Regions from separate parts of the Massilia sp. CCM 8734 genome, predicted to be linked through region 2. Evidence: predicted binding sites of a transcription regulator. Region 2 holds the regulator's gene; each other region holds the start of a gene.
The links. Region 2 encodes sigma-54, which starts transcription at its own class of promoters, with help from an activator protein. Its sites were predicted from a motif close to TGGCANGNAANCTGCTTT; they were not measured.

Region 1 (10,233 bases), on a different contig from region 2:
GCGCCCGATCCCGAGGCGCACCGCGGCATCGTTCTTGCGCCCGTGGGTGTGCTTGAGCGCCGTCTTGATCAGGGCCGACTCGAACTGCCGTCCCAGCACATCCATCACTTCCGACTGCCCGGCGGCCAGCATGCCGGCCGCCTGCAGCTCCAGCAAACCGATCCAGCCGCCCGCCGCGTCCAGCGCCGCCATGCCGGCGCCGCCGCCCACCATGCCGGCCTGGCCGCTGGCCTGCAGCGCAGCGCTCTCGCCCGGCGCCAGCGGCAGCGCCGCGTCGGCCGCGCCCTCCTGCGTCAGTTCGAACGGCATGTCTTTGACTTCCACCGTCTGGCCGGGCGCCATCACGGTGATCCAGTTGCACAGGTTTTCCAGCTGGCGCACATTGCCCGGCAAGTCCAGCCCGGCGAGGAACTGCATCGCCGGCTCGCTCATGCGCTTGGCCTCGACCCCGAGCTGGCGCGCGCTCTGCACCAGGAAGTGGCGCACCAAAAGGGGGATATCCTCGCGCCGCTCCCGCAAACTGGGCAGGCGCAGGCGGATCACGTTCAGGCGGTGGTACAAGTCTTCGCGAAACAGGCCGTCGCGCACGCGCTGTTCCAGGTTCTGATGGGTCGCCGTGATCACGCGCACATTGGCCTTCATCGGCTGGTGCCCGCCGACGCGGTAGAAGTGACCGTCCGAGAGCACCCGCAGCAAGCGGGTTTGCAGGTCGAACGGCATGTCGCCGATTTCATCCAAGAACAGGGTGCCGTTCTCGGCCTGCTCGAAGCGCCCGCGGCGCGTGGTCTGCGCCCCCGTGAAGGCGCCGCGTTCGTGGCCGAACAGTTCGGATTCGAGCAAGTCCTTCGGGATCGCCGCGGTGTTCAGGGCGATGAAGGGCTGTTGCGCGCGCGGACTGTGCTTGTGCAAGGCGCGCGCCACCAGTTCCTTGCCGGTGCCCGATTCGCCCGTGATCAGCACCGTCACGTTCGATTGCGACAAGCGCCCGATGGCGCGGAACACTTCCTGCATGGCCGGCGCCTGGCCCAGGATTTCGGGGGTTTCGGTGGGCCCCGATTCGACGCTGGTCTCGCGCAGGCTTTCTTCCAGCGCGCGCCGGATCAGTTCGACCGCCTTGTCGATGTCGAACGGCTTGGCCAGGTATTCGAAGGCCCCGCCCTGGAAGGCGGCGACGGCCGAATCGAGGTCGGAAAACGCGGTGATGATAATGACCGGCAGGCCGGGATAGCTGGCCTTGACGGTCTGCAGCAGGTCCAGCCCCGACTCGCCCGGCATGCGGATGTCGGACACCAGCACTTGCGGCGTATCGAATTCGAGCGCGGCCATCGCATCGCGCGCGTTCGAAAAGCTTTTGGTGGCGAGGTTCTCGCGTGCCAGTGCTTTTTCAAGCACCCAGCGGATGGAGGCGTCGTCGTCGACTATCCAGATTGGTTTCATGTGTTCGCGCTTCCCCGCAATATGGATCTTCAATTGATGGGACCCGGACGACAAGGCTGATGCGCGGCTTATGGCAGCGGCAACAGGATCCTGAAATCCGTAAATCCAGGCCGGCTTTCGCACTCGATCACACCCATGTGCTGCTGCACGAAGGTCTGCGCCAGTGTCAGCCCCAGGCCGCTGCCGCCCTCCCGTCCCGATACCAAAGGATAGAAAATGCGGTCGCGGATCTGCGGCGGGATGCCCGGTCCATTGTCGATGATATGCAAGTCTAATGCCAGCCCGTAGCGCACCTTGGCCAGGGTCACCTGGCGCGCCACGCGGGTCTTGAAAACCAGCTGGGCGTCGCCCGCCACAATCTGCTCCGACAACGCTTGCGCCGCATTGTGGGCGATATTGAGCACGGTCTGGATCAACTGTTCCTTGTCGCCCCTGAACTCGGGAATCGAGGCGTCGTAGTCGCGCCGGATGGAGAGGCCAGCCGGGAACTCGGCCAGCATCAGGCTGCGCACGCGCTCGAGCACTTCGTGGATATTGACGTCGCCGACGATGTGCGGACGCCGGTGCGGCGCCAGCAGGCGGTCGACCAGGGTTTGCAGGCGGTCCGCTTCCTTGATGATCACCTGGGTGTACTCGCGCAGCTGGGTCAGGTGACGCGCCGGCAGTTCGAGTTCGAGCAGTTGCGCCGCGCCGCGGATGCCGCCCAGCGGGTTCTTGATCTCGTGCGCCAGGTTGCGCACCAGTTCCTTGTTGACCTGGCTCTGGTCGAGGATGCGCTCTTCGCGGTCGAGTTTGAGTTGCTGGACGTTCTCGCGCAGCTCGATCACAATGCCCCACTCGCCGGCTTCGCTGACGATGCTGTGCACATGCAGCGGCTCGCGCCCGCTGCGCTCCAGGGTCAGGTCCTGGCGCAGGTCGGCGTATTTATGGGCCAGCGCCTGCTCGCACAGCTTGATCAACTCCTCGGCATTGAGGAACAGCGTGTTCAGTTGCTGGCGTTGCAGGGCGCGCAGCGAGCTTTCGAGCAGGTTCTCGCAGGCGGCGTTGGCGAAGGTGATGGCGCCGCCGGCGTCGACCAGCAGCACGGCCGACGCCAGCAGGTCGAGGCCGGCCAGGCCGTCCCGTCGTGGCGCCGGGGGAGCGGCCGGGGTCATTTGATGTTCGAGATTTCGCGGCGCAGCGCTTCGACATTCTTTTCGGCGCGCGCGACGTTTTCCGCCATTTGCTTGACCCGCTCTTCGTACTTGGCGTAGTTCTTCTCGTTGCCCTGGCGTTCAGGCTCGCCCTTGTTGTATTCGCGTTTGAGTTCGGCCAGCTTCTTCTCTTCGGCGCGCAGTTCCTGATTGAGGATTTCGCGCCGGTCGGCGTCGCGCGCGCGCTGCTCGCTGCCGCCCACCTTGGGAAAATCGGTCGGCGTGGTCACCGGCTTGGCCGGCCCGGTATTCTTGCGCGCGGACGGCGCCGGGATATTGTTCGGCACGTCGAGCTGCTTGCAGCCGCTCCTGGGGTTGTCGGTCAACTCCTTTTTGCCATTGGCGTCGACGCACAAATAGATGTCGGCCCGGGCCAGCGGTTGCACGCCCAGGCCGGCGAGCAGCGCCAGCGCCAGTAAAGGCAACTTCGGCGAGCGCAGCGGGCGGAGCAGGCGAATCCGGGACATCCTCGTTATCATAAGCATCAGCGTTGTTTCACGGAATTCCGTGGAGTAATTAGATTCAACCGAATATACAACATCCAATGAAAAACGCGAGGAAAGCCGTGGCCTTCCTCGCGTTTTTATACCGTAGAGATACGTTTTGATGTCTCTACGGCCACAGGTGCTGCAAGTTGGCAATGCTTGCCAACAAAAAACAATTACAGCGAATAGTACATGTCGAATTCAACCGGGTGCGTGGTCATGCGCATGCGTTGCACGTCCTGCATTTTGAGTTCGATGTAGGCATCGATCATGCTGTCGCTGAAAACGCCGCCGCGGGTCAGGAACTCGCGGTCCTTGTTCAGGTTATCCAGTGCTTCTTCCAGCGAAGCGCACACGGTCGGGATCAGCGCGTCTTCTTCCGGCGGCAGGTGGTACAGGTCTTTCGACGCCGCTTCGCCCGGATGGATCTTGTTGGCGATACCGTCCAGGCCCGCCATCAGCAGCGCGGCGAAGCACAGGTACACGTTTGCCAGTGGATCCGGGAAGCGGGTCTCGATGCGGCGGCCTTTTGGATTGGCCACGTGCGGAATACGGATCGAGGCCGAACGGTTCTTGGCCGAGTAAGCCAGCTTGACCGGCGCTTCGTAGCCAGGCACGAGGCGCTTGTACGAGTTGGTGCCCGGGTTGGTGATCGCGTTCAATGCCTTGGCGTGCTTGATGATGCCGCCGATGTAGAACAGCGCATCTTCCGACAGGCCCGCATAGCCGTCGCCGGCGAACAGGTTTTTGCCGTCTTTCCAGATCGACTGGTGCACGTGCATGCCCGAGCCGTTGTCGCCAACGATCGGTTTCGGCATGAAGGTGGCGGTCTTGCCATAGCTGTGGGCCACGTTCCAGACCACGTATTTCAGGTTCTGGGTCCAGTCGGCGCGCTCGACCAGGGTCGAGAACCGGGTGCCGATTTCATTCTGGCCGGCGCCGGCCACTTCGTGGTGGTGCACTTCGACCGGGATGCCCAGTTCTTCGAGGATCAGGCACATTTCCGAGCGCATGTCCTGGAACGAATCGACCGGTGGCACCGGGAAGTAGCCGCCCTTGACGGTTGGACGGTGGCCGCTGTTGCCGCCTTCGGTCTTGGCGTCGGTCGCCCACGACGATTCATCCGAATCGATCTTGACGAAGCAGCCCGACATGTCGATCTTCCAGCGCACGCTGTCGAAGATGAAAAATTCCGGCTCAGGGCCGAAGTAGGCGGTGTCGCCGATGCCGGTCGACTTGAGGTAGGCTTCGGCGCGCTTGGCGATCGAACGCGGATCGCGGTCGTAGCCCTTGCCGTCGGCCGGTTCGATGACGTCGCACTGCATGAACAGCGTGACTTCTTCCATGAACGGGTCGATGTTGGCGGTATTCGGGTCTGGCATGAGCAGCATGTCGGACGCTTCGATGCCCTTCCAGCCGGCGATCGACGAGCCGTCGAAAGCGTGGCCCGATTCAAATTTGTCGAGATCGAAGTGCGATACGGGAACCGTTACGTGCTGCTCTTTGCCGCGCGTATCGGCGAAGCGAAAGTCCACAAAGCGAACGTGCTTCTCTTTAACCATTTCCAAGACTTCTGCGGCCGTCATTGCCATGCGTATCTCTCCTAAGATAAATGGGGGGTTGCCGCCCGGGCGGCAAAACTTACAGGAATCATAGCAGAAAGCGTGCCAGCCAGACCACATAGACCAAAGGCAATAGCAGCGTTGAAAATGCTGCCAAATGGCACTAAACTTCTGGGTTCCTGTTGGCGGCATGCCCGTGGCGCCTGGCTGCGCTCGCACTGCATTGGTGCAAACGCTGCCGATTGCACCAGTTTGATGCGCCATGCACCGAAAAGGGAAATATGCCGCGCCATGGTGCGTCGCTCATATAATAATCGCAAACTTCACCGAGGAATACGCCATGAGTAACGTCGAGACCCTGCTTGCCGCCGCCCGCACCCGCGCGCCGGGCGAACCGTATGCCGGAGCGGTGACGCCGCAGGAAGCCTGGGAACTGCTGCAAAGCGAAGCGCGCGTGCGCCTGGTCGACGTGCGCACCGACGCCGAGCGCGCGTGGGTCGGCAAGGTCGCCATTCCGGCGCAGCAGCACTGCGCGGTGCAGTGGAGCGTGTGGCCGGAAGGGGTGCCCAATCCCGATTTTGTGCAGCAGCTGCAAGCGGTGGCGCAGAAGGATGAAGTGTTGCTGTTTTTGTGCCGCTCGGGCGTGCGCTCGCGCCACGCGGCCAGGGTGGCGACGGAGAACGGCTATGCGCACGCCTTCGATATCCTGGAAGGTTTCGAGGGCGACAAGGATGCGGACGGGCACCGCAAGAGCGTGGGGGGATGGTGCAAGGCGGGCTTGCCGTGGATGGGGGCTTGACACCCGTATAGGTTCATAGCCTGATTAACCTCGGGTCAAATGCACCGCCAGGGCGCGCACATCGCGGCCATACTGCACCGGTTCTGTTGCACCGGTGGAAAAACGGCTCACGTGGGCCTGGCCGCAGCCGCAGGCCACGGCCAGCGTGCGGTGCTCGATGTCATCGAACGCGCACGCGGCACATCAATGACCTGGCGTCGCTCGGCCACGACGGCCTGCGCCAACGGCTCTTTTTAAGGAAGCTGCGTGAGTAACTGAATTTTTCTTAGATCCATAATTCTTCGCGACTTATACTGCGCCGTTCTTCTTTGGCCCGCGCGGGGTGCGAGCTATTGCAAAGGCTCAGGTAACGGCAAGCTTGCGTGTCACGTCAAACGTCCAGTCCTGGCGCTCACTGCCGATTGCACTCGACGGTCGCGCTGCCGACCTCGGCTGCTGTCGTCCGATTGCGGACGATTGAGAAATTGAATACAAACTAAGCCGATTTCGCATGTTCTGGGCCACCAGCACGCTGCGCCTCCTGCCTATGCGTCAACGACCTTTAACTTCTTGGCCGCGATCGCTGTCCTGTTGGCATCAGCGAATTTTTTCCCGTAATCGTGATTCGTAAATGCGAGTTCGAGGCCAGTGATATCGGCAGGCCACTGATGCCCTGTATTCCGAAGTTTGACTGGTTGATAGAAACTTGATTGCTTCGCAGATGGTCGCCGCAGGCCATAGAAACCCAACACGATGCAGAGACTTGTTATCACCAGCATTGGTACAACAATCGTAACTATTTTTTCCTCCGCAAATTGGGGGCCGAAGAAAATCCAGCACATCCCGAGGACAAGTGAAAGCAAAGCCGTAACCGCAGCAATACCCAATACGGTAGGTCGCCTGCGCTGCGACGAAGAAACACAGCCAGAACAATAAGGAAATGGCAGTTCGATCTTGATCTCAGCACCGGCTAGTCCAAAAAGCGGCAGCCGACGAAGATCCGTTGCCTCCATCCGAACATCTTGTGTCGAGCCACAGTTGCAGCAGGAATCGACGGGGGCGACGAGCTGCACATCGTTCTTGATTTGAAGGTTAACGAACATGATAGGATATTTTCAATTTTATGTACTCTGTTAGGTTCATACCAGTTATTTGCTGCTTTCCATCCCATGCTTTGCTGTGACCGAACGTCCGCTCCTGGCCGACTCCTGTCGATTGAGGTAGCCTGACTCTTTCGGGCACTCTGGTCACCTAAGCTGCGGCGCCAGGCGCGGCACCGCGCCCAAGCTGGCCCCTGGCAGCCGCGCCGTTCCGAAACTTGAGGCCGAGGTCGTCAAACTGCGCAAGGAGCTCGCAGAGGCGTCGCTACCAAAGTACGCGATGATGAAACAGTGACGACTCGACTATCCCGTCACCGCTCTGTGTCGCGTGTTTGAGGTTTCGCGCAGCGGCTTCTATGCGTGGACGGACGGCAAGCTGTCGCCGCGCGCGCAGGATGATGCGCGCCTGACGGTCGCCATTGAGGCCGCCCGTGCGCAGAGCCGCCCGACGTAGTTCGCTGCGCATGCCGCCGGAACTGGAAGCGCAGGACGTTACGGCGGGGCGGCGAGGACTGGCTCTACCTGGCAGGCATCCATGTCGCGCAGGGGGGAACAGCTACGACAATGCTCCGAAGGAAAGCTTCTGGGCAGCCTGAAACAAGCGTGCCCGCTATTGACAGTATAGCTCATGAATACGCCATCTTGCCGGGTACCGTCACCGTGATGTCCGTGCCCGCACCGGCTTTGCTGCTGATATCGAGCACCGCGCCAATGCTGCCGGCACGCTCGCGCATGCCCACCAACCCCCAATGGCCGGGGCGTTGGCCGGTCGCGGCGACAATGTCATCGAGTCCGCGCCCGTTGTCGCGAATGCGCACAAGGAACGCACTGGCGCTGTAAGTCAGTTCCAGGTCGATCCGCGTGGCATCGGCATAGCGTGACGCATTGAACAGCGCTTCGCGCGCGATCGCGTAGACTTCCGCATGGACGTCCGGGCGCAACTTGACCGGCTTGCCATTGACCTGCATGCCGAACGCGTGCGGCCAGTATTCGGCCAGCCCCTGGCCGAACTGTCCCAAAGTCTGTTCCAGCACCTCGTCCGAGGATGGGGTGCGCAAGCCCATGATCTGGTCTCGCCCTTCCGCCAGCAATTGCTCCGCCAGATTGAGCGTCTGGTCCAGGCGCGTGCGCTCCTGCGTGCCCTCTTCCACCTTGCGGCTGTGGGCGTCGAAGGACATCAGCAGCGCCTGCACACTTTGCAGCAAGGTATCGTGCAAGGCGCGCGCGACGCGCGTGCGTTCCGCCAGCCGTTCCTGCACACGCTCCTGCATGCGCTGCGTAAGGTAGCCAATGCGCAGGGCATAGGCGGCATACAACAGCACTACGCCAAGCGCCGCCGCCAGCAGTTTGAACCAGCCGCTCTGCACGAACGTCGGGGGAATCTCGATGTCCACCGTGGCGCCCACGCTATTCCACACATTGTCCTCATTCGATCCGATGACCTCGAAGCGATATGTGCCGGGCGCCAGGTTGGTGTAATACGCCTGGCGACGCCCGATCGCTTCCTGCCACACGCGCTCGAACCCAAGCAGCCGGTAGCGCAGGCGCACACGCTCGGGAATCGACAAACTCAGTGCGGTGAAGTCGATCTGCAGAGTGCGCGCCCCTTGCGGCAGGGTAGGCACGCGTCCATCGGCAAGCGGGTAACGCACGCCATCGGCCATCACACCGGTGACGTGTACCGGCGGCGCCAGCCGGTTACGCAGGATGTTGGCCGGATCGATGGTGCCCACCGATCCCGTGGTGGCGTACCACAGCACGCCGTCCTGCGCGCGTTTCAGCGATGGCACTGGCCGCAATTGCGGCGCGTGGCCCTGCATGCCGTCCTGCGCATCGAAGCGCTCGAACGCCACCGCGCTGCGCGGGTCCGTCAACCATCCATGCAGGGCAGCGGCGGCGATGCGATACAGGCCGTCGGCGCCGTGCAGCCACAGGTCGCCGCCAGGCTCGCGGACGATGCCCGATACGCCCCGAAACTGCTCGTTGCGCTCGCCGTGCAAGGCGGTGAAGCGTCCATCGCGGTACAGCACAACGCCGTTTTCGCCGCCCGCCCACATACTCTTCCCGTCGGGGTGGAGTGTCAGGATCGTACCGAGTTTCAGCCCCTGGTCCGCGCCAAGCTGGCGTACGGCGCCGTCGTTGACGATGCTGACCTGGCTGCGCAGATGCCCCATCCAGACATTGCCGTCGGCATCAACCGCCATCGACGTCGTCAAGAGATCGGGAACGCCTCCCGGCTTGGTCCACGCGCCCTCGGCCAGCTTGTACACACCTTTGCCCGCCGAGAACGAGACCCACAGCGCGCCGTGACGGTCCTGCTGCATGGCGTGCACACGCAATCGCGCCAGTTCGCCCGGAAAGCGGAACGTGGTCAGCACAGCGTCGCGATCGCGCCGCTGCACGCCCACCATCCCACCCAGCCACAGCACGCCGTCAGGGGACGTGTAGCTGGCGGTCAGTTGGCCCGGCACTTCGCGGCTGATGCGCCCTTCGCGGCCGAAACGCCACAGGTCCCCGGCATAGTCGCCCACCCACATCTCGCCCGCCGGCCCGCTCACCAGCGCGGGAGACTCCAGCTGCCGGGCCAGGGGCACGGTGCGCAGGCGATTCGGGCGCAGCCGGTCCATCCCGCGCTGCGTGCCGATCCAGAGATTGCCTTCCCGGTCTTCGAACCGTGTGCTCGGGAGCGGGCCGCTGATACCGTTTTCCCTCGACAGGCGCTGGTCCGGCAGGTTCGGGGCCAGCCTGCGTTCCAGGCCATCGGGATGCATCATCCACATGGTTTCGTGGCGGTCGAAGTACATCCCGTAGCCTTCCAGTTCAGGCGCGGCCGGCTCGCCGGCGGCAAGCGCTGTCGCGCGAACGCGGTAGTAACCCTGCTTGAAATCGTTACCCCAGATGGTGCCGTCGGGCGCCTCGCACAGCCACACCAGCGTCACGTGCGGCCACGCGCGCGTGAAGCGGGTCTCGCCCGGCTTGCGAAACCAGGCGCCCGTGTTGGTGCCGACCCAGGTGGTGCCGTCGCGGGCGAACAGAATCTGGAACACGCCCAGGGCCGGCAGCCCGGACTCGGGGCCAAGGTAGCGGAAACGGGGAGCGCCAGGGGCCAGCACCGCCACGCCGTCGCGCATGGCTGCCCATATCGCCCCGTCGGGCGCCGCTTCGATGTGCATCACGCCGACCGGTTGCAAGCCGCCGCCTTCCGCATAGGTATGCGCGCTGCCCTGCCTGAACACCGACACGCCGCCGGCACGGTAGCCGATCCAGAGCGCGCCGTCGGGCGTGGTGGCCAGCGCCATGATATTGCTGGAGTCGAGCCGATGGCCATGGACGGTGTCGGTGCGCTCGAAACGCACGCCGTCGAAGCGGTACAAGCCGGTCGGCGTCGCGATCCAGAGCCAGCCGTCGGGGCCTTGCGCAAATTTGGTCACGCCTGTCGGCGCGCCATCGAGTTCGGTCCAGGCCGTGTGGGTGTAGTCGGTGAGTAAAGGCCGGGGAGCGGCCGCGCAAGCGCATTGACAGCCGGCCGCCAGCACCAGCAGACACCAGGCCCTCCATGCGCGCAAGATCATCGGTGGGCCGTTATTTGGCCGGCACGATCGCGCTATCGGCGTTTTTTACCCGCTGCCGCACAAAATTGATGTGGCTGCGCAGTCCGTACAAGCCATCTGCAAACGC
Region 2 (10,233 bases):
ACGATCTGGTCCGACTTGGCGATGATGAACGGCGCCACCAGCATCGACAGCACCATCGACGCCAGCACCAGCTGGATGATGAAGTCGTCGATCAGGCGCGCTCCGGACGTCAGGTTGAGCAGCACGAAGCCGAATTCCCCCGCCTGCGCCAGCGCCAGGCCGGTGCGTATCGACACGCCATCGGACGCGCCGAACAACTTGGCCAGCACCGCGATCAGGGCGAACTTGAGCAGCACCGGCAGCACCAGCAAGAGCAGCACCAGCCACCAGTTTTCCAGCACCAGGCCGACATTGAGCAGCATGCCGACGGTGATGAAAAACAGCCCGAGCAGCACATCGCGGAACGGCTTGATGTCTTCTTCCACCTGGTGCTTGTACTGGGTCTCGGAGATCAGCATGCCGGCCACGAACGCGCCCAGCGCCAGCGACAGGCCGGCGTGCTCGGTGATCCAGGCCGCGCCCAGGGTAATCAGGAGCAGGTTGAGCATGAACAGCTCCTGCGAGCGGCGCTTGACGACGATGGCGAACCACTTGCGCATGATCTTCTGGCCGATGAACAGCAGCAGCACCAGCACGATCACCGCTTTCACGCCGGCCCAGGCCAGCGTTTCGGCCAGTTCCTCCGGAGGTTTGCCGAGCGAAGGAATCAAGATCAGGAGCGGCACCACCGCCAGATCCTGGAACAGCAAGATGCCGATGATCTTGCGGCCATGCCCGCTTTCGAGTTCGAGCCGCTCGGTCAGCATCTTGACCACGATCGCGGTCGAGGACATGGCCAGCGCGCCGCCCAGCGCGAACGCGGCCTGCCAGGTGATTTTCAGGCCCGGCAGCTGGGTCGCCAGCAGCCAGCCAAACAGCATGGTGGCGACGATGGTGAGCACCACCTGGGCCATCCCCAGGCCGAACACGATGCGCCGCATCGCCATCAGCTGCGAGAGGGAGAATTCGAGCCCGATCGAAAACATCAGGAACACCACGCCGAATTCGGCCAGGGTTTCGGTGGTTTTGCTGTTTTCGGCCAGTCCCAGGGCGTGCGGGCCGATCAGGATGCCGACGGCCAGGTAACCGAGCATCGGCGGCAGGTGCATCATGCGGAAAGCGACCACGCCCAGTACGGCGCTGCCTAACAGAAGGAGGGTGAGTTCTAGTCCTGAAAACATGCGGTGCCGTGTAAAGAAATGGTAAAGGCCGGCCGAAAACACGGGGTAACCACGATTTCTGCGTCTGGCAAGTTTTTTGCTTTCGCAATTCGTTTATACTTCTGCCATGAGTGTAACCCATGAAAAAACAATGCTGAAAGCTTTTGACAAAAACCTCACGCAACGCGCCATGCAACTGGCCCGCGAGACCTTGGCAATCGAAGCGGACGCCATCCGCGCCCTGCACGCGCGCCTGGAGACCGACGACAGCGTCGGCCAGGCCGTCGGCCTGCTGATGGAGTGCGGCGGGCGCGTGGTCGTCTCCGGCATGGGCAAGTCGGGCCATATCGCGCGCAAGATCGCCGCCACCCTGGCCTCGACCGGCACCCCGGCCATGTTCGTCCACCCGGGCGAAGCGGCCCACGGCGACCTTGGCATGGTCACCGCGCAGGATGCCTTCATCGCCATCTCGAATTCCGGCGAGACGGCCGAGCTGATGTCGATCCTGCCGATCATCAAGCGCATGGGCGCACCGCTGATCGCCATGACCGGCAACCCGCAATCGAGCCTGGCGCTGCTGGCCGACGTGCACCTCGACGTCTCGGTGGCCAAGGAAGCCTGCCCGCTCAACCTGGCGCCGACCGCCAGCACCACCGTCACCCTGGCGCTGGGCGACGCGCTGGCCGTGGCGCTGCTCGACGCCCACGGCTTTAAAGAAGAAGATTTCGCCCGCTCGCATCCGGGCGGCGCGCTGGGACGGCGCCTGCTGACCCACGTGCGCGACGTCATGCGCAGCGGCGACGCGGTGCCGGCCGTGACTGCCGATGTGTCGCTCTCGGTGGCCCTGCTCGAAATCACCCAGAAGGGGATGGGCATGACCGCTATCGTCGATGACGCCGGGCACCCGGTCGGCGTATTTACCGACGGCGACCTGCGCCGGCTGATCGAGCGCGTGCAGGATTTCACGAAGATCACCATCCGCGACGTGATGCACGCCGACCCGCGCCGGGTCGGTCCCGACCAGCTGGCGGTCGACGCGGTGGCCATCATGGAAGAATTCCGCATCAACCAGATGCTGGTGGTCGATTGCGCCGGCAAGCTCGTTGGCGCCCTGCATATCCACGACCTGACCCGCGCCAAGGTGATCTGACATGACCGAGCCCGCAAACCAACTGGCCCACATGCAGCGCGCCGCCGCCGTCAAGGTCATGATTTTCGACGTCGATGGCGTGCTCACCGACGGCAGCCTGACCTACGGCCCCGATGGCGAAGCGACCAAGACCTTCAATGTGCTCGACGGCCTGGGCATCCAGCTGCTGCAAAAGAGCGGCGTGGCCACCGCCATCATCAGCGCGCGCCAGTCGCCGATCGTGGTGCGGCGCGCCGCCGACCTGGGCATCATGCACGTCCACCAGGGCATCCACGACAAGCGCGTCGCCTTTGCCAAATTGCTGGAAGCGACCGGCGTCACCGCCGCGCAGTGCGGCTACATCGGCGACGATGTGATCGACCTGCCGCTGCTGCTGCAGGTCGGCTTTGCCGTCACCGTGCCGACCGGGCATCCAGAAGTGCAGTACCGCGCCCATTACGTCACCAAGGCCGGCGGCGGGCGTGGCGCGGTGCGCGAAGTGTGCGACCTGGTCATGCGCGCGCAAGGCACCTACGACGCGGCACTGGCGCCGTACTTCGCCTGATGCACACCACAGGAGACCACCATGCATAAGCGCACCGCACACCGCTGGCGCCTGACCGCGATCATGGTGGTCGGGACCTTCTTCGCCTTCGGCACCTTCTGGCTGGTCCAGCTGGCGCAAAACGGCGACGACACGGTCGATCCGAACACCTTCAAGAATGAACCCGACTACATCGTCGAACAATTCAGCTTCGTGCGCATGACGCCCGAGGGCAAGCCGCGCTACCTGGTGTCCGGCGCCAAGCTCACGCACCGCCCGATCGACGATTCCTCCGATGTCGAGCTGCCGGTGCTGCAGGGCGTCGCGCCCGGCCAGCCGCTCACCACCATCACCTCGCAGCGCGCGCGCATCCGCCACGCCCAGAACCAGGCCGACCTGATGGGCGATGTCAAGGTGGTGCGGCCCGAGTCGCCCAACAACCGCGCGATGGAACTCAAGACCGAAGCACTGACCGTCTTTACCGACGAAGACCGCATGACGTCCGACCAGCCGGTCCAGGTCACGCTGGGCAATTCCACCATCAGGGGAACCGGCATGGAAGCGAACAACGCGACGCGCGAGCTCAAGTTCGCCAGCCGCGGGCAGATCGTGTATCCACCGAAAGCGGCGCGCGCAGCGCCAACCATCACAGGTAAACCACAATGAAAAAATTCCTAGCCATCGCCCTGCTGGGCCTGGCCGCGGCCACCGCGTCCGCCGAAAAGGCCGATTCCGCCAAGCAGGCGGTGATCACTTACGATTCCCTGGAGACCAATGAAGTGACCCAGGTGACGATCCTGACCGGGAACGTGGTCGTCACCAAGGGCACGCTGATTCTCAAGTCGGACCGCGCCGTCATCAAGGAGACGCCCGAAGGCGACATGTTCGTGACCCTGACCGCCAGCGCCGGCAAGGCTGCCACCTTCCGCCAGAAGCGCGACGGCGGGCCCGACCTGTGGATCGAAGGCCAGGCCCAGCGCATCGAATACGATGAACGCAACGACATGATGAAGCTGTTCTCGAACGCCAGGATCCGCCAGCTCGAAGGGCAGAAACCGACCAACGAAATCGAAAGCGAATTCATTTCCTACGACAGCCGCAAAGAGGTGTTCGTGGCGCGTAATGACGCCAGCGGCGTCAACAAGCCGGGCCAGGGTCGCGGCACCATGATCATCGCCCCGCGCAAGCCGCGCGCCGCGCCGGCCACGCCGGCGGCCGGCGCGCCGGCGGTGACGCCCGCACCAGCGCCGGCGCCCGCGCCGACCACCACGCCAGTTGCGGGAAATCCATGATCGAACCGAAAAATTGCGGCAGCACGCTGATCGTGCGCGGCCTGCAGAAAAGCTACGGCAAGCGCCTGGTCGTGCGCGACGTCTCGTTGCAGGTCGACTGCGGCGAAGTGGTCGGCCTGCTCGGCCCGAATGGCGCCGGCAAGACTACCTCGTTCTACATGATCGTCGGCCTGGTGCCGTCGGACGCGGGCACGATCGATATCAGCGGGGTCGATATTTCGAGCCTGCCGATTCACCGGCGCGCCGCGCTCGGCCTGTCGTACCTGCCGCAGGAAGCGTCGGTGTTCCGCAAGCTGACCGTGGAAGAAAACATCCGCGCCGTGCTGGAGCTGCAAAAGGTCGATGGCAAGTCGCTCACCAAGGCGCAGATCAACGAACGGTTGGATACCCTGCTGGCCGACCTGCAGATCGAAAAACTGCGCGAAAACCAGGCCATGTCGCTCTCGGGCGGCGAGCGGCGCCGGGTCGAGATCGCGCGCGCGCTGGCGACCAACCCGCGCTTCGTGCTGCTCGACGAACCGTTCGCCGGGGTCGATCCGATCGCCGTCATCGAGATCCAGCGCATCGTGCGCTTCCTCAAGCAGCGCGGCATCGGCGTCCTGATCACCGACCACAACGTGCGCGAAACGCTGGGTATCTGCGACCGCGCCTACATCATCAACCAGGGCGCGGTGCTCGCCTCCGGTCGTCCCGACGATATCATCGCGGATGAATCCGTGCGTCGGGTCTACCTGGGCGAACACTTCCGGATGTAGGCATGAAACAGTCCCTTCAACTACGCACTTCCCAGCACCTGGCCCTCACGCCCCAGTTGCAGCAGTCGATCCGGCTGCTGCAGTTGTCGACCCTGGAACTGCACCAGGAACTGGAACAGCTGTTGACCGACAATCCGCTGCTCGAACGGCTCGACGATCCGCTCGATCATTCGGTGCGCCTGTTGGGCGATGGCGCCATCAGCAGCACCTCGACGCCGACCGAAGCGACGCCCGAGCCGGGTGCGCAGGATGCGCCGGCGCCGAGCGAAGGCGAGAATTTCGAAGGCGGCGAAGCGGACAGCCCGTCCAGCAACGACAACGATGGCGAGTGGGGCGACCTCGGTCGCGCCAAGACGCCCGACGACGAGGATTCGCGCCCGCAGCTCGAAGCATCAAGCACCACCTTGCGCGAGCACCTGATGGAGCAGATGCGCGTGACCGTGCTCGAAGCGCGCGACCGGGCGCTGGTCGAACTGATCGTCGACGCCATCGACGACAACGGCTACCTGACCGAGTCGCTCGAAGAGATCCACGAGCGCATGCCGCCCGAGCTGGAGATCGAGATCGACGAACTGCGCACCGTGCTGGCGCTGCTGCAAAGTTTCGATCCGAGCGGGGTATGCGCGCGCAATGCGTCCGAATGCCTGGCGCTGCAGATCCGGCGCATGCCCGGCGTGCCGATGGTGACGCGGCGCATGGCGCTGACCATCGTCGAAAACCACCTGACCTGGTTCGCCCAGCGCGAATTCAACAAGCTGAAAAAAGCGCTCGATTGCGACGATGAAGACTTGCGCGAGGCGCAGACCGTGATCCGCCAGTGCAATCCGCATCCGGGCGCGGAGTTCGCGTCCGACGTGTCGGACTACGTGGTGCCGGACGTGATCGTGCGCAAGGCAAAAAACGGCTGGTCGGTGATGCTCAATAACGACGTGATGCCGCGCCTGCGCGTAAACAGCATGTACGCCGCGCTGCTCAAGCAGGGCAAGGGCGAAGGGCAGATGGGCGCGCAGCTGCAGGAAGCCAAATGGCTGATCAAGAACATGCGCCAGCGCTTCGACACCATCTTGCGGGTGGCCGAAGCGATCGTCGAACGCCAGCGCAATTTCTTCTCGCACGGCGCGGTGGCGATGCGACCGCTGGTGCTGCGCGAAATCGCCGACACGCTTGGCCTGCACGAGAGCACGATCTCGCGCGTGACCACGCAAAAGTACATGATGACGCCGCACGGCATGTTCGAGCTGAAGTATTTTTTCGGCAGCCACGTGGCCACCGAAGCGGGCGGCGAAGCGTCATCGACGGCGATCCGCGCGCTGATCGTGCAGCTGACCAGCGCCGAAGATCCGAAGAGCCCTCTGTCGGACAGCAAGATCGCCGACATGCTGGGCGAGCAGGGCATGGTGATTGCGCGCCGCACGGTCGCCAAGTACCGCGAAGCGCTCAAGATTCCGCCGGTCGCCCTGCGCAAGTGCCTGTGACCGGGCGGGCAGGTTTGCGCAGCGCTTACAAGAACTGCGGGTAGTCGCGCAAGAGCGACTGTTCCAGTTGGTCGACGTTGCCGAACAGGTCGAGCTCCCCGCCGTTCGAGATGCGTCGTCCCGCATCCCAGCTACGCCAGGCGCGCACGGTGTCGTCGCTTCTGTAAAGGGACATTCCGAGGCCGGCGTAGGCCGATGCCATTGCCGGATTGGCCTGCAGCGCCTTGGCGTACAACGCAGCTGCTTCGCGGTACCTACCCAACTCTTTGAGGTTATCGGCTTCAAACAGCATCAGGACGTGTTGCTTGCGTGTAGTGTGCTTGCGCAGTTCCTGCAGCGTGGCGAGCGTCGCTTCCAGTTCCGCCTTGGTCTCTTGTTTGCGCATCACCGCCGCAAGGCTGCTCAACTGCGGGTTGGCCTGGAACAGCGCCCGCTGCGCCGGCGTCGGCATGACCGGATCGCCCCCCCCGGAGAATACCCATTCGTTCATCCCCAGCATAGCGTCCAGCACGCGATTGTCGGCGAACGCCTGCGCGGTTTCGCGCTCGAACGCCTGCCTGGCCGCCGCTGTCGGCGGTGCTGCGCTGATGGCTCCCTTGTCGAGCACCTGGTCGATCTCGTCACCTTGCGGCGCGCGCAGCTTGTACGCGGCCAGACTGTAGCTGGCCGGTGCGCCTTGCTTGACGGCGCTGATCGTATAGGTACGCGTTTCGCTGTAGCCTTCGATCTGCTTGTGGTAGGTGACCAGGCTGGCCGGCAGGCGTGGTTGGGCGGAGAGGCGCGTCAGCACGCGCGGATGGGTACCGAAAGTGCGCAGGATGCGTGCGAACATGGCCGCGTCGCCGGCGCTGACGCTGGTTCCGCCGGCGCCGATACTGGCCAGGCGAAAGCCGTCGACAGCCAGCACCGTGGCGCCGCCTTCGGTCGATTCGGTCAGCGTGCGCGCCGCCACCTCGACCGACAGATTGTTTTCCAGCTCGATCAGGCCGTAGGTCGGCGTGAAGCTGCCTTTCTTTTTGACTGCGAGCAGGCGATAGGCGATGGTGTCGAACATCGAATAGGCCACGTAGCTGCGGCTTGGCTCGTCGATTTGATAGCGGCGCCGCGTGACCAGGTCGACAATCGTCGTTTCCTTCGCGTCTTGCACGGTCAGATAGCGTTCGCCCTGCGTGACCTTGAATTTATGCGTCTCGTTCGGTATGGGGACGCCGCCGCGCGTGGCGCCCGTGTAGTTGACGGCGACATGCAAGTCGAAGGTGATGGCGGCGCACGCCGGCGCGCCAGCGGCGCCCAGGGTGCCCAGCATCGCCAGGCGCAGCAGGGAAGTGGAGGTGTATCGCGTGAACATGGTTGGCCCGCTATGGTGGTGATAGACGGACCATTATAAGAGGAAGAGATTGTCGTAACGCTATCTTTTGGCGGTCAGCCGGCGGCTGCGCGCAGGGTAGCGCAGCTCTGTACCGCCGGTATCGGAGCGTCATTCTTCTTGCGTGCGGGCCGTCCGACGCCCTGCGTCGGTCGCCCTGCGCAAGTGCCTGTGACCGGGAGAGCAGGTTTGCGCTGCGCCTACACGAACTCCGGGTAGTTGCGCAAGAGCGTTTGCTCCAGTTGATCGACGTTGCCGAACAGGTCGAGCTCCCCACCGCTCGAGATGCGTCGTCCCGCATCCCAACTGCGCCAGGCGCGCATGGTATCCTCGTTTCTGTAAAGTGCCATTCCCAGGCTGGCGTAGGCCGACGCCATCGCCGGATTGGCCTGTAGCGCGCTGGCGTAGAGCGCAGCAGCTTCGCGATATTGGCCCAGCTCTTTGAGGTTGTCGGCTTCAAACAGCATCAGGACGTGTTGCTTGCGCGTGGTGTGCTTGCGCAGGTCCTGCAGCGTGGCGATGGCCGCTTCCAGTTCCGCCTTGGTATTTTTTTCGCCCATTGTCGCGCCCAGCCTGATCAACTCCGGGTCGGCCTCCACCAGCGCATGTTGCGCCGCCGTACGCGTTATCACATCGCCCCCCGAACATACCCATTCGTTCATCCCCAGCACGGCGTCCAGCAAGCGATTGTCTGCGAATGCCTGCTCAGTTTCGCGTTCGACGGCTTGTCTGGCCGCCGCCGTCGGCGGGGCTGCGTTGACTGCTGCCTTGTCGAGCACCTGGTCGATGTCGTCACCCTGCGGCGCGCGCGGTCTGTATGCGGCGAGGCTGTAGCCGGCCGGTGCGCTTTGCTTGACGGCGCTGATCGTATAGGTACGCGTTTCGCTATAGCCTTCGATCTGTTTGTGGTACGTGACCAGGCTGGACGGCAGGCGTTGTTGGGCGGAGAGCCACGCCAGCACGCGCGGATGGGTGCCGAAAGTGCGCAGGACGCGTGCGAACATGGCCGCGTCGGGGGCGCTCACGCTGGTACCGCCGGCGCCGATACTGGCCAGGCGAACGCCGTCGACGGCCAGCACCGTGGCGCCGCCTTCGGTCGACTCGGTCAGCGTGCGCGCCGCCACCTCCAGCGACAGATTGTTTTCCAGCTCGATCAGGCCGTAAGTCGGCGTGACGCTGCCCTTCCTCTTAATTGCGAGCAGGCGAGAGCCGATGGTGTCGAACATCGAAAAGGCTACATAGCTGCCGCTTGCCTCGTCGATGTGATAGCGGCGCCGCGTGGCCAGGTCGGCAATCGTCGTTTCCTTCGCGTCTTGCATGCTCAGATAGTGTTCGCCCTGCGTGATCTTGAATGTATACGTGTCGTTCGGTATGGGTATGCCGCCGCGCGTGGCGCCGGTGTAGTTGGCAGCGATATGCAGATCGTAGGTCATGCCCGCGCACGCCGGCACGCCAGCGGCGCCCGAGGGCCCCACGGTCGCCACGCGCAGCAGGGCAGTGGGGGTGAATTGTGTGAACATGGTGGCTCGCTATGGTGGTGATAGACGGGCCATTATAGGGGGAGGGATTGTCGTAAATGCTATCTTTTGACGGTCAGCCCGCGGCTGCGCGCAGGGTAGCGCAGCCCTGTACCGCCGGTATCGGCCTGCCATCCTTCTTGCGGGCCGTCCGGCTGGCGCACCGTCGCGCCGGCTCAAAAATATTCCGGATGCTCGCGCAGCAGGTTTTGCTCGTGCTGGTTCACCGCTTTGAACAAGTCCAGCGCGGGCGCCATGCGCCGTCCCGCGTCCCAGCTGCGCCAGGCGCGCGGCGTTTCGTACATCTTGTAGAGCGCGTCGCCCATATCCTTGTACGCCCCGGCCAGCGCCGGATTGGTGCGCAGGACGCTGGCGTACAAGGGCAAGGCGCCGCGCACGTCTCCCAATTTGCCGCGCAAATTGGCTTCGAACAGCATCACGATGTGCTGCTTGCGCGTGCTTGACTTGCGCAGTTCCTGCATCTTCGCGACCGCCGCTTCCAGCTCCGCTTTCGACTTGAACCGCATCAAACCCAGATAGGCCTGGGTGGCCGGATCGGCGCGCAGCAGCGCCGTGCGCTGCGCAGTCGGCTTTATCGGCTCGCCGCTGACAAACGACCATTCGGCCATGCCGAGCATGCCGTCGAAGATGCGCTTGTCGGCAAACGCCTGCGCAGTTTCGGCCTCGAACGCTTGCTTGACCGCCGCCGTCGGCGGCGCCGCATTCGCCTGCGCCTTGTCGAGCAACTGGTCGATCTCGTTACCCTGCGCGGTGCGCGCCGTGTACGGCTTGAGGTCGTAGCTGGCCGGGGCGCTGTGCTGGAGCGCGCTGATGGTATAGGTGCGCGCTTCGCTGTAGCCAATCTGCTTGTGATGCATGACGAAGCCGGCCGGCACCCGCTTTTCGCCCGACAGGCGCGCCAGCACCAGCGGATGGCCGCCGAAACGGTAGCGCATCATGCGCTCGAACTGGGCCGCGTCGCTGGCGCTGATGCTGGTGCCGCCGGCCGGGATCCG
Region 3 (10,233 bases), on a different contig from region 2:
GCGTGGTACTCCGAATAATCCTTGAGGCAGACGATGGCATGCCGATAGCGTTCGGGCGGCATGTGTTTGATCAGGTTGATCAGGCCGTTTTCGAGGCCGCCGATGTCGAGCTGGTGGATCAGATGCACCACGAGGCGCGGCGGTTCAAGGGAAGTAGTCATGGTCGACTCCAAAGGTTAATCGGGCGAACGGGAACAAACAGGATGGCGCGGATAGCGCCGCCCTCAACTACACATCGGTGTCCACATCGGTGTCAGGTCTGACATTCAGACACGAACTCAACTGCAAACCGTGGTGTCAGGTCTGACACCAGCTTGTTGTTTGGCATCGGCTAGTCGTAGTAGCCGTGGTAGTCGCCGCCGTTGAAGGCGCGCGCCTTGTTGCAGATCAGGTCGACGTGGGCGCAGTTGTCGAGCCGTAGCAGCGCTTCCTTGACTTCGCGCTGGGTCGTCGTCTCGGACTCGACCACCATCACCACCTGGCCCATCTGCGCCGCCAGCACCGCCGCTTCGGTGGTCAGCAGCAAGGGCGGCGAGTCGAAAATCACGATCCGGTCCGGGTAGCGGTTGGCAATTTCCGAGAGCAGCTTGCTCATCGCGTGGCTGGCCAGCAGTTCGGTGGCGTGCTTGTTGTTGCGCCCCGCCGGCAACAGGCTCAGGGTCGGGATATTGGTCTTGAGGATCACGTCCGACAGGCTCAGGTCGCCATTGAGCAAGATATCCATCAATCCCAGCCCCGGCGCCAGACCGAGCGTGCGCAGCACCGAGGGACGGGCGACGTCGGCGTCGACCAGCAGCACGGTGTGGTCTTTTTCCATGGCGATGCTCATCGCCAGGTTGATCGCACAGTAGGTCTTGCCTTCGCCGGGCAGGGCGCTGGTGACGACGATCAGGTTGCCGTGCCGCACCCCGCCGGACACCGCCGCGCGCGCATTGCGCAGCAGCGGGCGCTTGATGATGCGAAAATCTTCAGCCACGCTGGTGCGCCCGCCGTCGTGGGTCACCATGCCCATCTGCTGCAGGCGCGCCAGGTTGATGTCGACTTCGCGCAACTGCTCGGCGTTGTGGGCGCCGGCGGGCGCGTCGGGGCCGTGCGGCGCAGCGGCCGGAATAGGGGAACTGTCCACGTTGTACTCCCTGGGGCTTAGCCCGTGAGAAATCCGGATGCCATGATCGCGCCGTACAGGCCGAGCAAGGCGGTGAAGGCCGCGCCGAGCAGGTATTGCCCCCGGCGCAGCTTGGTGCGTTCGGCATCGTTCCAGGTCATCGATACCGTACCGAGCACGTTCAGTCCGGTGATCTCGCGCAGCGCGCTGGGGCTGACGAAGGTCGGACGGACCTGGCTGATCAGGAGCGCCGCGCCCATCCCGGCGCACAGGGCGATCAAGAGCACGCCGGTGTGGAACAGGCGCCGGTTGGGGCCGACCGGCGAGATCGGCATGGTGGGCGGATCGATGATGCGGAACGTCATCATCTCGGTCGAGGAGCTCAGGTCGCCCGAGAGCCTGGCCGACTCGCGCCGCGCGATCAGCTTTTCGTAGTTGTCCTTGTTGATTTCATAATCGCGGTTGAGCTGGGCCAGTTGCGATTCGACTTCCGGCACGGCATTGCTCTGTTCGCGCAGGCGCTCGTGGCGCACGCTGTATTCGTGCACCCGCACGCGCATCGCCGCCACCTTGGCGTCGGCCTCGGTCAGGGCTACCTTGAGCTGCTGCAGCATGGGGCTGTAAAAGCGGCCGGGGTCGCCATCGCGCTGGGCCAGCTTGCTTTCCTCGATCTTGCGCGCTTCGAGCTGGGCCAGCAGGCGGCGCGCGCTGACCACGTCCGGGTGCAGGTCGGTGTATTGCAGGCGCAGGGTGTCGAGGTTCTTGTTGATGGCGGCGATGCGGGCGTCGATATCGGGATTGACGATGGCGCGCGGGCGCGGATCGGCCCCGGCCGGCAGCGGGTCGCCATTGATGCGCGCCTGGATCGCAATGCGCGCCTGCTCGGCTTCGAGCAGGTCGATGCGCGCGGTGCTGAGGGCATCGCTGGCGATGGCCAGTTGGGCGCTGTAATCGACGCCCTGGCGCGGCAGCAGCGCGCTGTTGCGCAGCTTGAATTCCTTGACCGTGTTTTCGGCCGCCACCAGGCGCTGCTCGTAGTTTTTGATCTGGTCGTCGATGAAACGGATGGCGTGCTGGGAATCGGCCTTCTTGCCCTTGAAGCTGCCTTCCAAAAAGATGGTCAGCAAGGCTTGCACCACGTCGTGCACCTGCTTGGGATTGTCGCCGCCGTAGGTGATCGAATAGATATCGTTGGTGGTGGTGCCGGAAATTTTCAGGCGCGCAGCCAGTTCGTCGATCTGGTGTTCGCGCTGGCGCGGCGTGGTGGCGTCCACATCAAGGTCGACCATGCGCAAGACGCGCTCCAGGTTCGGCCGGCTGAGCAGGGTGCGGCTCATGATCGATACCTGTTGCTGCACGTTCGGCATGCTGGTCATGCTGGCCATGAGCGGCTTGAGGATGCTCTGGGTATCGACAAACACGCGGGCCGAGCTCTGGTAGTCGTTCGGCAGGCGCAGCACCACCACCCAGCCCAGCGATGCCACGACCCACACGGTGCCGATGGCGAGCCAGCGATATTTCCAGATGCCTCTTACATGCAGCAGCAACTGGCTGATGAAGTCCTCCATATCGTGTGGGTCTCCGTAAGTCGGGCGGCGATGGGAAGCGACACTGCCAGCTTCACTACTCGTTCGATTATATGTCCGTGGAAACTGTAAGTTTCCGCTGATCACGGGCGCGTTGATTCGCGTCAAGCGTAAAAAGAGCATGCGCGCGCAGCCTGCTCCTGCCAAAAAAATTGCCCGGTCAGGCGCGCTCCTGACCGGAAAAATGCCGGCTGACAGCGAGCCGTGCATCAGGGCCCGGCGGGGCGGTCCGACACCCGCATCCCCAGCCGGCGCCGACCGCGCAGCACCGGCCGCGGGCCCTGGAATGGCCGCAAACAGCGTGGCCACCTTGTTCTTCTTGTCTGCATGGCCGTCCTACTTGCGGCGTCGCGCCATCAGCGACATCCCCAGCAGGCCGAGGCCGAAGAGCGCCAGGCTGCCCGGTTCCGGCACCGCCGACTTCTGCATGGCGTTGGCAAACGTGCCCTGGTTGATGGTCAACATATACGTATCGTTGGCGTTGAGCTGGAGCGACTTGGCCGAAAAGTTCAGCCAGCCCGGGTCGAAGGTGGAAGTGCCAAAGGCATGGCCATTGCGGCTTGACAAGCTCTCGCCGTTGAGTTTGCCGGGCGAGTAGTCGAGCATGAGTTGGCCGGTTTCCACATTCTTGATATTCACGCTCCATGCCAGGCGGGCGATGGCGTTGGTCCCGCTCCCGCTGCCGCTGCTGGCGTAGGCCTGCGTCATCGGCCTGGCGTCGAAGGAGATGGACATGGTCTCGCTCGTGCCGAGAGTGAATTTGAATAAGGCCAAGGTACCGACGTCGGACTCGCCGCCGGCCTTGCCGTCGCTGCCCAGGGAAGCGTCGGCGCGCGTATCGACCCGGGCCCCGGCCTGTTGCGAACCGATGGTCATGGCGCTGCCGGTCATGTTCTGGTCGGCATAGCCGAAGGTGCCGGGCAGGCTTGGCAGTCCGGAAAAGTGGGCAAAGTCGTTTTCGGCGCGCGGAGCCGTCGGCAGGCCGACGAACTGGTGCGCCACGTCGGGCGTGCTGCCGTCGAGCGTAGCGGTGGAGCTCACGCCGTTGAGAGACGCGGTGGCGCGGGCGCTGACGCTGTCGATGAGCGTGGTGAAATCTGTCGATTTGAAGGCGTCACCGCTGGAATGAAGCAGGCGGAAATTGTCGATCAGGAGGACGGACTGGGCGAATGCATCGGCGCGCGCGCCGTTCATTGCGGCCAGGCAGAGACCGGCAATCGCCGCATGTTTCATCAGGGATGTCGGGACTAGTTTCATAATTGACTCTCCGGTGGGATCAGGTGGGGAAGCGTCGACAGCTTGCGGCGCCGCCGTGCCAACCATCTATGCAGCAAGCGTGCCAGCTCACTTTTTCCTTTGTTATCAATGGCTTGTGGAATATGGCTGAGCAGTTCCCCGTGTTTCCCGCCGGGATGGAAAATTTCCCGACTGCCCATGTTTGTTGCAGAACAATGTGTGGGCGCACAGCGTGAACTTCCTTACTGATGGCCCTGTCTGACCTACACAACTTTGCGCGCGGACCGGCAGGCGGACCGTGCGATCACGTGGAAGGAAGAGAGCCATGTTTCAAGACGATCTACCGATTGCAACCTTCGAGATGCCGGCGGGCTTACGCGCGCCGGAACCGAGCGAGGCGCCGCCGGCGGTGCCCGATACCGGGCAACAGCTACAGGTTTTCCATATCCGCCTGGCCAATTCGGCCGGACGGCGCGAGGCTGCCAGCCTCCTGATCCGGAAGATGTACGGCTGGCGCGGCTATGCGTTCGAGCCCAGCCTGCAGCACGATCCGAACAAGGTGACGCTGTATGCCGAGACCGGTGGGGTACTGGTTGGCACCATGAGCTTGTGCCTCGACAGCGCATTCGGGCTGCCGGCCGATGACAATTTTCGCGACAAGCTCGATGCGCTGCGCAGCCAGGGCCGGCGCTTGTGCGAGCCGTCGCGCCTGGCGATCGACAAGGGCGTCACCAAGCGCGTCTTCGCCGCGCTGATCCATATTTCGTATTTGTATTCGCACAAGCTGCACGGATTCAGCGATTACGTGATCGAAGTCAATCCCCGCCACGTGATGTTCTATAAGCGCATGCTCGGTTTCAGCGACTTCGGCGAAGAGCGTCCGTGCAGCCGGGTCGGGGCCCCGGCGGTTCTGCTGCGCCTGCCGCTGGAAGAAATGGGAGTGCAAATCCGCAAATGGGGCGGGCTGATGGAGCAGCATGGCGACGAGCGCTCTTTCTACCCATATTTTTTCCCGGTGTGGGACGAAGCAGGCATCACCGCGCGCCTGAACGGCGGGCATCACTGAGACGGGGGCGCGATGCACATTTTCGATGAGCAAAAATTCCGACAAACCGGGCCGGATGGGGCCACGGCCGGGCAAGACCGGGTGCTGGCGGCGCTGCGCGCGATCGTCGGAGCGGACCATGCGAGCGCCGAGCTCGACGCGCTCAGGCGCTACAGTTGCAGCACCGCCGCGGGCGCCCCCCCGCCGCGGGGGGGGGGGGCGCCCGCCACCCAGGCCGAGGTGGTGGCCGTGGTGCGGCTGGGAGCGGAGCTAGGCTTGCCGCTGTATCCGCTCAGTACCGGGCGCAACTGGGGCTATGGCGACGCCTGCGCGGTGGGCGAGGCGCAACTGATCGTCGACCTGGGCCGGATGAACCGGATCGTCACCGTCGACGCCGAACTCGGCTACGCCGTGATCGAGCCTGGCGTGACCCAGCAGCAGTTGTCGGATTATTTACAGGCCGAAAAACTGGACTGGTGGATCGATTGCACCGGCGCCGGTCCCGATACCAGCTTCATGGGCAACATCCTGGAACGGGGTTTCGGTCACTCGCCGTACGGCAACCGGCTGCAGCACGTTTCCGGCATGCGTGTCGTGCTGGCCAGCGGCGCCGTGCTCGACACCGGCTTCGGCCACTATCCGGGCGCGCGCGCGACCCACCTGTTTCCCTACGGCGTGGGACCGTTCATCGATGGCATGTTCACCCAGTCGAACTTCGGCATCGTCACGCGGATCGGCATCTGGCTGGTGCCCGCCGCCGCATGCGTGAACCATTTTCTGTGCACGGTGTCTGATCATGTGGATATTGCGGCGGTGGTCGATGCGCTGCGGCCGTTGCGCATGAACGGTACCTTGCGCAGCATTGTCCATATTGGCAATGACTTGCGCGTGATTTCCGGCGGGCGCGTGTTTCCGCGTTCGCTGGCGCCCGACCAATCCTGTCTGCCGCCGGCGGTGCGTGGCGCCATGCGCGAGGCGGCGGCGGTTGGCGCCTGGACCGTATCGGGCGCGCTGTATGGCAGCGCCGCGCAGGTGGCGGCGGCGCGCGCGGCGATCACAAAGGCCTTGCGCGGCACGCGCGCGCAGACCGCGTTCTTGAGCGAGCGCAAGCTACGCTGGGGAGGCGTGTTGGCGCGTGTGCTGGGTTCGTCGCGGGCCGGACAGCGCCTGCGCGCGCAGCTTGGGCTGGGCGAAGCGCTGTTCGCGATGAACCGGGGCAAGCCGAACGGGCGCTTTCTCGCGGGTGCCTACTGGCGACGGCGCGCGGCGTTGCCGGCTGGCTTTCCGCTGCGGGCCGATCCGGCGCAGGACAACTGCGGCATGCTGTGGATCTCGCCGGTGCTGCCGATGCGCGGCGCCGACGTGCTGGAGTTGCATGCGCTGGTCGAACCGCTGTTCGCCGCGCACGGTTTCGATTTGTTTGTGACATTTAGCATGATCAACGAACGCGCGCTGGGTGCGGTGCTGACAATTGCCTATGACAAGGAGGATGCGGATGAAGTGATACGTGCAAAAAAGTGCTATCGGGCGGTCTTCGACAGCGTGATGAACGCCGGCTATATTCCTTATCGGGTCGGCAATCAGTCGATGGGGCAACTCGATCCGCATGGCGATGTGTATTGGGAGACAGTGGCGCGAATCAAGAAGGCGCTCGACCCGGACGGAATCATCGCGCCGGGACGGTACGAGCCGGGACGGACGTAAGGCTTGTGCCGCCGCCGGTCAGCAGAGGCCGGCGGCGTGGCATGGCGGCAATGCCGTCGGCGTCGTGCGACGGCAGTCGACGGCGGGGCGTGGTGTAGCGGCACTGCCGCGCGGCGGCGAGCGTTGGCGGTCGACGCGCATCCCTGGGCGTCCCGGCGTGGCTGTTGCAGGCGGGCCTGCCAGCCGTAGCGGACGGGCCAGGTTCCGGGCCGGTTCGCTTACCGACGGCACCGGCCTGCAAGGTATGCAGCATGGCGCCGCACTACAAGGTGCGCAGCAAGGCGCCGCACTACAAGGTGCGCAGCAAGGCGCCGACCTACAAGGTACGCAGCAGGGCGGTGGCCTCTTCATGATGGGCGGAGCGTTGCGGCTGCGCGAGCAGGCGTTCGAGCTCGCGGCGCGCGGCCCGTTTGTCGCCCGAACGCGCCAGCGCCGTACCCAAGTGGAAGTGGATATTGCCGGCGGCCGGCGCCAAGGCATTGGCTTTGCGCAGCAGGGGCACGGCGCGCGCCAGGTTGCCGCGCTCGACGTCAATCCAGCCGAGCGTGTCGAGCACGGCCGGATTGCCGGGCGCCAGCGCATGCGCGCGCTCGGCGAACGCTTGTGCGCGCGCATCGCCGCTCTGCTGGCAGGCCCACGCGATGTCGTTGAGCGCGATGATGTTGTCCGGATCGGCCTTGAGGATGGCTTCCAGTTGTCCGATGGCGCCCTTGTGATCGTTCGCGACCAGCTTGCTGCTGGCGTAGTAAAGGCGCGCTGGCACGTCGGCCGGATGCTCCTTGAACCACTGGACCATGCGCGCATCGGCCTCCGCCGCGCGGCCGAGCTTGTTCAGGGCGCCGTGCATCTGGATCAGCAAGGCGCCGTCGGCCTTGCGGACAAAGGCGCGCTCCCATGCGGCGAGCGCGGCCGTGTATTGTCCCTGGGCGGCATGCACGTCACCTTCGAGCTTGTGTCCGTTTGCGGAATCCGGTTTGCGTTGCTGCGCGTCGAGCGCAACGGCGCGCGCGTCGGCAAATTTTTGTTGCCTGAGCAGGAGGTTGATCAAGGTGATCTGCGCGTCGAACGAGGTCGGTTCGATGGCAAGCGACTGGCGCAGCAGCGCGAGCGCGGCACTGTCGTCTTGCTTCTCCACGTGCAAATTAGCCATCCGTAACAGGGGCGTGGGTGAGGTCGGAACCAGGGCCGCCAGGCGCCCGTAGGCTTCGATGGCCGCAGTCAGGTCGTTGTTGAGCACGTATATCCGGGCGAGCGTCTCGGCAGCTTGCGGGTTGGCGGGATTGGCGCTCTGGAGAGTGCGTGCGAGCCGCAGGGCTTTGTCCTTGCTGCCGGCGCGGGCGTACATGTCGGCAAGGCGCAGCGCCAGCGGCAGGGCCTCGGGTTCGATATTGCGCGCGCGTTCCAGCCACGCGACGGCGTCGCCCGGTTTCCCTTCACGTTGCGCGAGGCCGGCCAGCGCTTCGAGCAGGGCGCCGTTGCGCGGCGCCTTTTGCAGCGCCGCTTCGTAGCGCTTGCGGGCGTCGGCCGGCTTGCCTTCGATCAGATCGAGTTGGGCCAGGTTCGCCAGCGCGGGCAGGTACAGCGGTTCGAGCGCCAGCGCTTTGTCGAAACTGGCGCGTGCCAGGCCGGCGTCGCGCTGCGCCAGGTAAATGCCGCCCTTCAAGTTCTGGACCAGGGGATTGTCACCGCGCCGCTCCATTTCCAGGATGGTGGCGAGCGCCTTGTCGGTGTTGTTGGCCCGCAGATGGGTCATCACCAGCAGTACGCCGGTGCTGGGCGCGCCACCGTCGAGCGCGGCAGCGCGCTCCAGTTCGGCCGCCGCACGCCCGGTGTCGCCGCTGCCCAGGCGACTTAGTGCCAGCGAGGTGTGCAGCGAGGTGGCTTTCGGATCGAGCGCGAGGGCCTGTTCGAAGAAGCCGGTGGCGGGTCCGAACTTGTGCGCGCGCAAGTTCGCTTCGCCGGCCAGGGTCAGCAGTTCGACATCGGCGGGGTATTTCTCGAGCAAGGGCGTGAGCAGGTCGAGCGCTGCCTGGGGGGCATTCGCGCGCACGTGCAAGGCACTCATCAGTTTGGTGGCGTACACATCGCCCGGATAGGCGGTGAGAAATTTCAGCAAATGTCCCTCGGCCTGTCCGGTCGCCCCCAGGCCCGATTGCACCGCGCCGGCGAGCAAGATGGCGGGATAGTAGTCGGGCGCAACGCGCAGCACTTGTTGCAGCGATGCCAGGGAGGCATTCAGCTTGTGCTCGCGGAAGTCGGCCATGGCCTCGGCGTACACCACCGGCAGCGACGCGCCGGCCAGTTTGCGCGCGGCGGCGATCGATTGACGCGCCGGTCCGAATTGGCCGGCGTCGAGGTGCAGGTTTGCCACATCCAGCAACGCTTGGACGTTATAGGGTTGCAAGGCGAGGATGCGCTGGTGCGCGGCCAGCGCCTCTGCCGGCTTGCCGGCTGCGCGCTGCAAATCGGCATGAAAACGCAGGCAATCGACGTTGTCTGGATGGGCGGCCAGTGCGCGCTTGATCAGCGTGGCTGCCTCGGCGTCTTGCTTGCCTGCCAGTGCCATGCGCGCCATGCCGAGCAGGGCGTCGGGCAAGTCCGGTTGCAGGCTGAGCGCTTGCGCAAACAGCGCGCCGGCCTGGGCGCTGTCGCCGCTGCCGAGCAGGGCGTTCGCGCGCAAGGCCAGGAGGGCGGGAGGCTCGGCCGGCGCGGCGGTGGGGCCGATCTCGGCCAGCAGACGTTCATGCTGGCCCTGCATTAACATGGCCCGGCCCAGCAGGAGTTGCAGACCGGGCGCGTTTGCGCCCAGTTCGCGTGCGCGCCGCAATTCCTTCTCGGCCGAGGGCGCATCGCCTTGCTCCAGATACACCTCGCCGAGCAAAAGGCGGGCAGTGCGGTCGGCGCCATTCTTTTGGATCGCATTCTTCAGCACGATCACCGCCGTCCGTAAATCGCCCTTGGTGCGATGTTGCCTGGCCTCGGCCACCAAGGCTGCGGGGTCGCTCGGCTTGCATCCTCCGAGCACGGCTGCCAACAGAAGGGCAAAGGCGATGGCGATGACGGCAAGCGGACGCGGCCAGCGGGAAATGGAATGGGACATGGGCTTCTCCTGACGGGCCAGCGTGCTGGCATCCTGCCTAGGGTAGGGAGTCGGCGCGGCAAGTCATTGTGTTGCGTCAATATTTTACGTTTGCGCAAACGGCGGCCTGATCGGCATGAAGTTGCTCAAAATCAAAAGTTAACAAGCGCTGCTCCGTAGAATTTCCTGAGACGCTCTCGTGTGGTCGCCGGGGGGCGTCGGCTTCTCCGGCGATGTGAAGTACCGCTGTTGCCGGCCTGCTGGACGCCGGTTTCCCTTTCATTGGCGCCTCGTCGGTCCTGGCCGACGCGTTGCCGCAGTATGTGCAGGTGCGCCGCTGGTGCAGTCCGCCCTGCCTGGAGATATTGATGCTGAGCACCCCCGAAAATAGCCCTTACCAGCAGGTCCTGTCGGGCTTGCGCCAGACGCGCCATCATTGGCTCATCACCGGCGTGGCCGGTTTTGTTGGGTCGAATTT

Region 1: glnA (type I glutamate--ammonia ligase) is a predicted target of sigma-54. The motif match lies at 4,768-4,785, and genes of this name have one in related genera.
Region 3: F2P46_RS37080 (EDSAP-1 family PEP-CTERM protein) is a predicted target of sigma-54. The motif match lies at 4,016-4,033, and genes of this name have one in related genera.

What each region holds. Positions count from the first base shown of each region.
Region 1 is NZ_WHJI01000020.1:91,568-101,800, reverse strand. Features, by position in the region: gene ntrC (nitrogen regulation protein NR(I)) at 1-1,437, opposite strand, end outside; gene glnL (nitrogen regulation protein NR(II)) at 1,506-2,591, opposite strand; gene F2P46_RS19230 (DUF4124 domain-containing protein) at 2,588-3,097, opposite strand; gene glnA (type I glutamate--ammonia ligase) at 3,292-4,707, opposite strand; gene F2P46_RS19220 (rhodanese-like domain-containing protein) at 5,018-5,476, shown strand; gene F2P46_RS19215 (hypothetical protein) at 6,001-6,558, opposite strand; gene F2P46_RS19210 (sensor histidine kinase) at 7,182-10,127, opposite strand; gene F2P46_RS19205 (TAXI family TRAP transporter solute-binding subunit) at 10,138-10,233, opposite strand, start outside.
Region 2 is NZ_WHJI01000012.1:5,695-15,927, forward strand. Features, by position in the region: gene F2P46_RS13045 (monovalent cation:proton antiporter family protein) at 1-1,160, opposite strand, end outside; gene F2P46_RS13050 (KpsF/GutQ family sugar-phosphate isomerase) at 1,291-2,289, shown strand; gene F2P46_RS13055 (HAD family hydrolase) at 2,291-2,833, shown strand; gene lptC (LPS export ABC transporter periplasmic protein LptC) at 2,855-3,478, shown strand; gene lptA (lipopolysaccharide transport periplasmic protein LptA) at 3,475-4,104, shown strand; gene lptB (LPS export ABC transporter ATP-binding protein) at 4,101-4,859, shown strand; gene F2P46_RS13075 (RNA polymerase factor sigma-54) at 4,862-6,334, shown strand; gene F2P46_RS13080 (tetratricopeptide repeat protein) at 6,360-7,682, opposite strand; gene F2P46_RS13085 (hypothetical protein) at 7,901-9,220, opposite strand; gene F2P46_RS13090 (hypothetical protein) at 9,394-10,233, opposite strand, start outside.
Region 3 is NZ_WHJI01000022.1:4,327-14,559, reverse strand. Features, by position in the region: gene F2P46_RS19935 (TIGR03088 family PEP-CTERM/XrtA system glycosyltransferase) at 1-161, opposite strand, end outside; gene F2P46_RS19930 (XrtA-associated tyrosine autokinase) at 332-1,051, opposite strand; gene F2P46_RS19925 (XrtA system polysaccharide chain length determinant) at 1,144-2,673, opposite strand; gene F2P46_RS37080 (EDSAP-1 family PEP-CTERM protein) at 3,028-3,948, opposite strand; gene F2P46_RS19915 (long-chain N-acyl amino acid synthase) at 4,253-4,993, shown strand; gene F2P46_RS19910 (FAD-binding oxidoreductase) at 5,006-6,676, shown strand; gene prsT (XrtA/PEP-CTERM system TPR-repeat protein PrsT) at 6,993-9,776, opposite strand; gene F2P46_RS19900 (SDR family oxidoreductase) at 10,124-10,233, shown strand, end outside.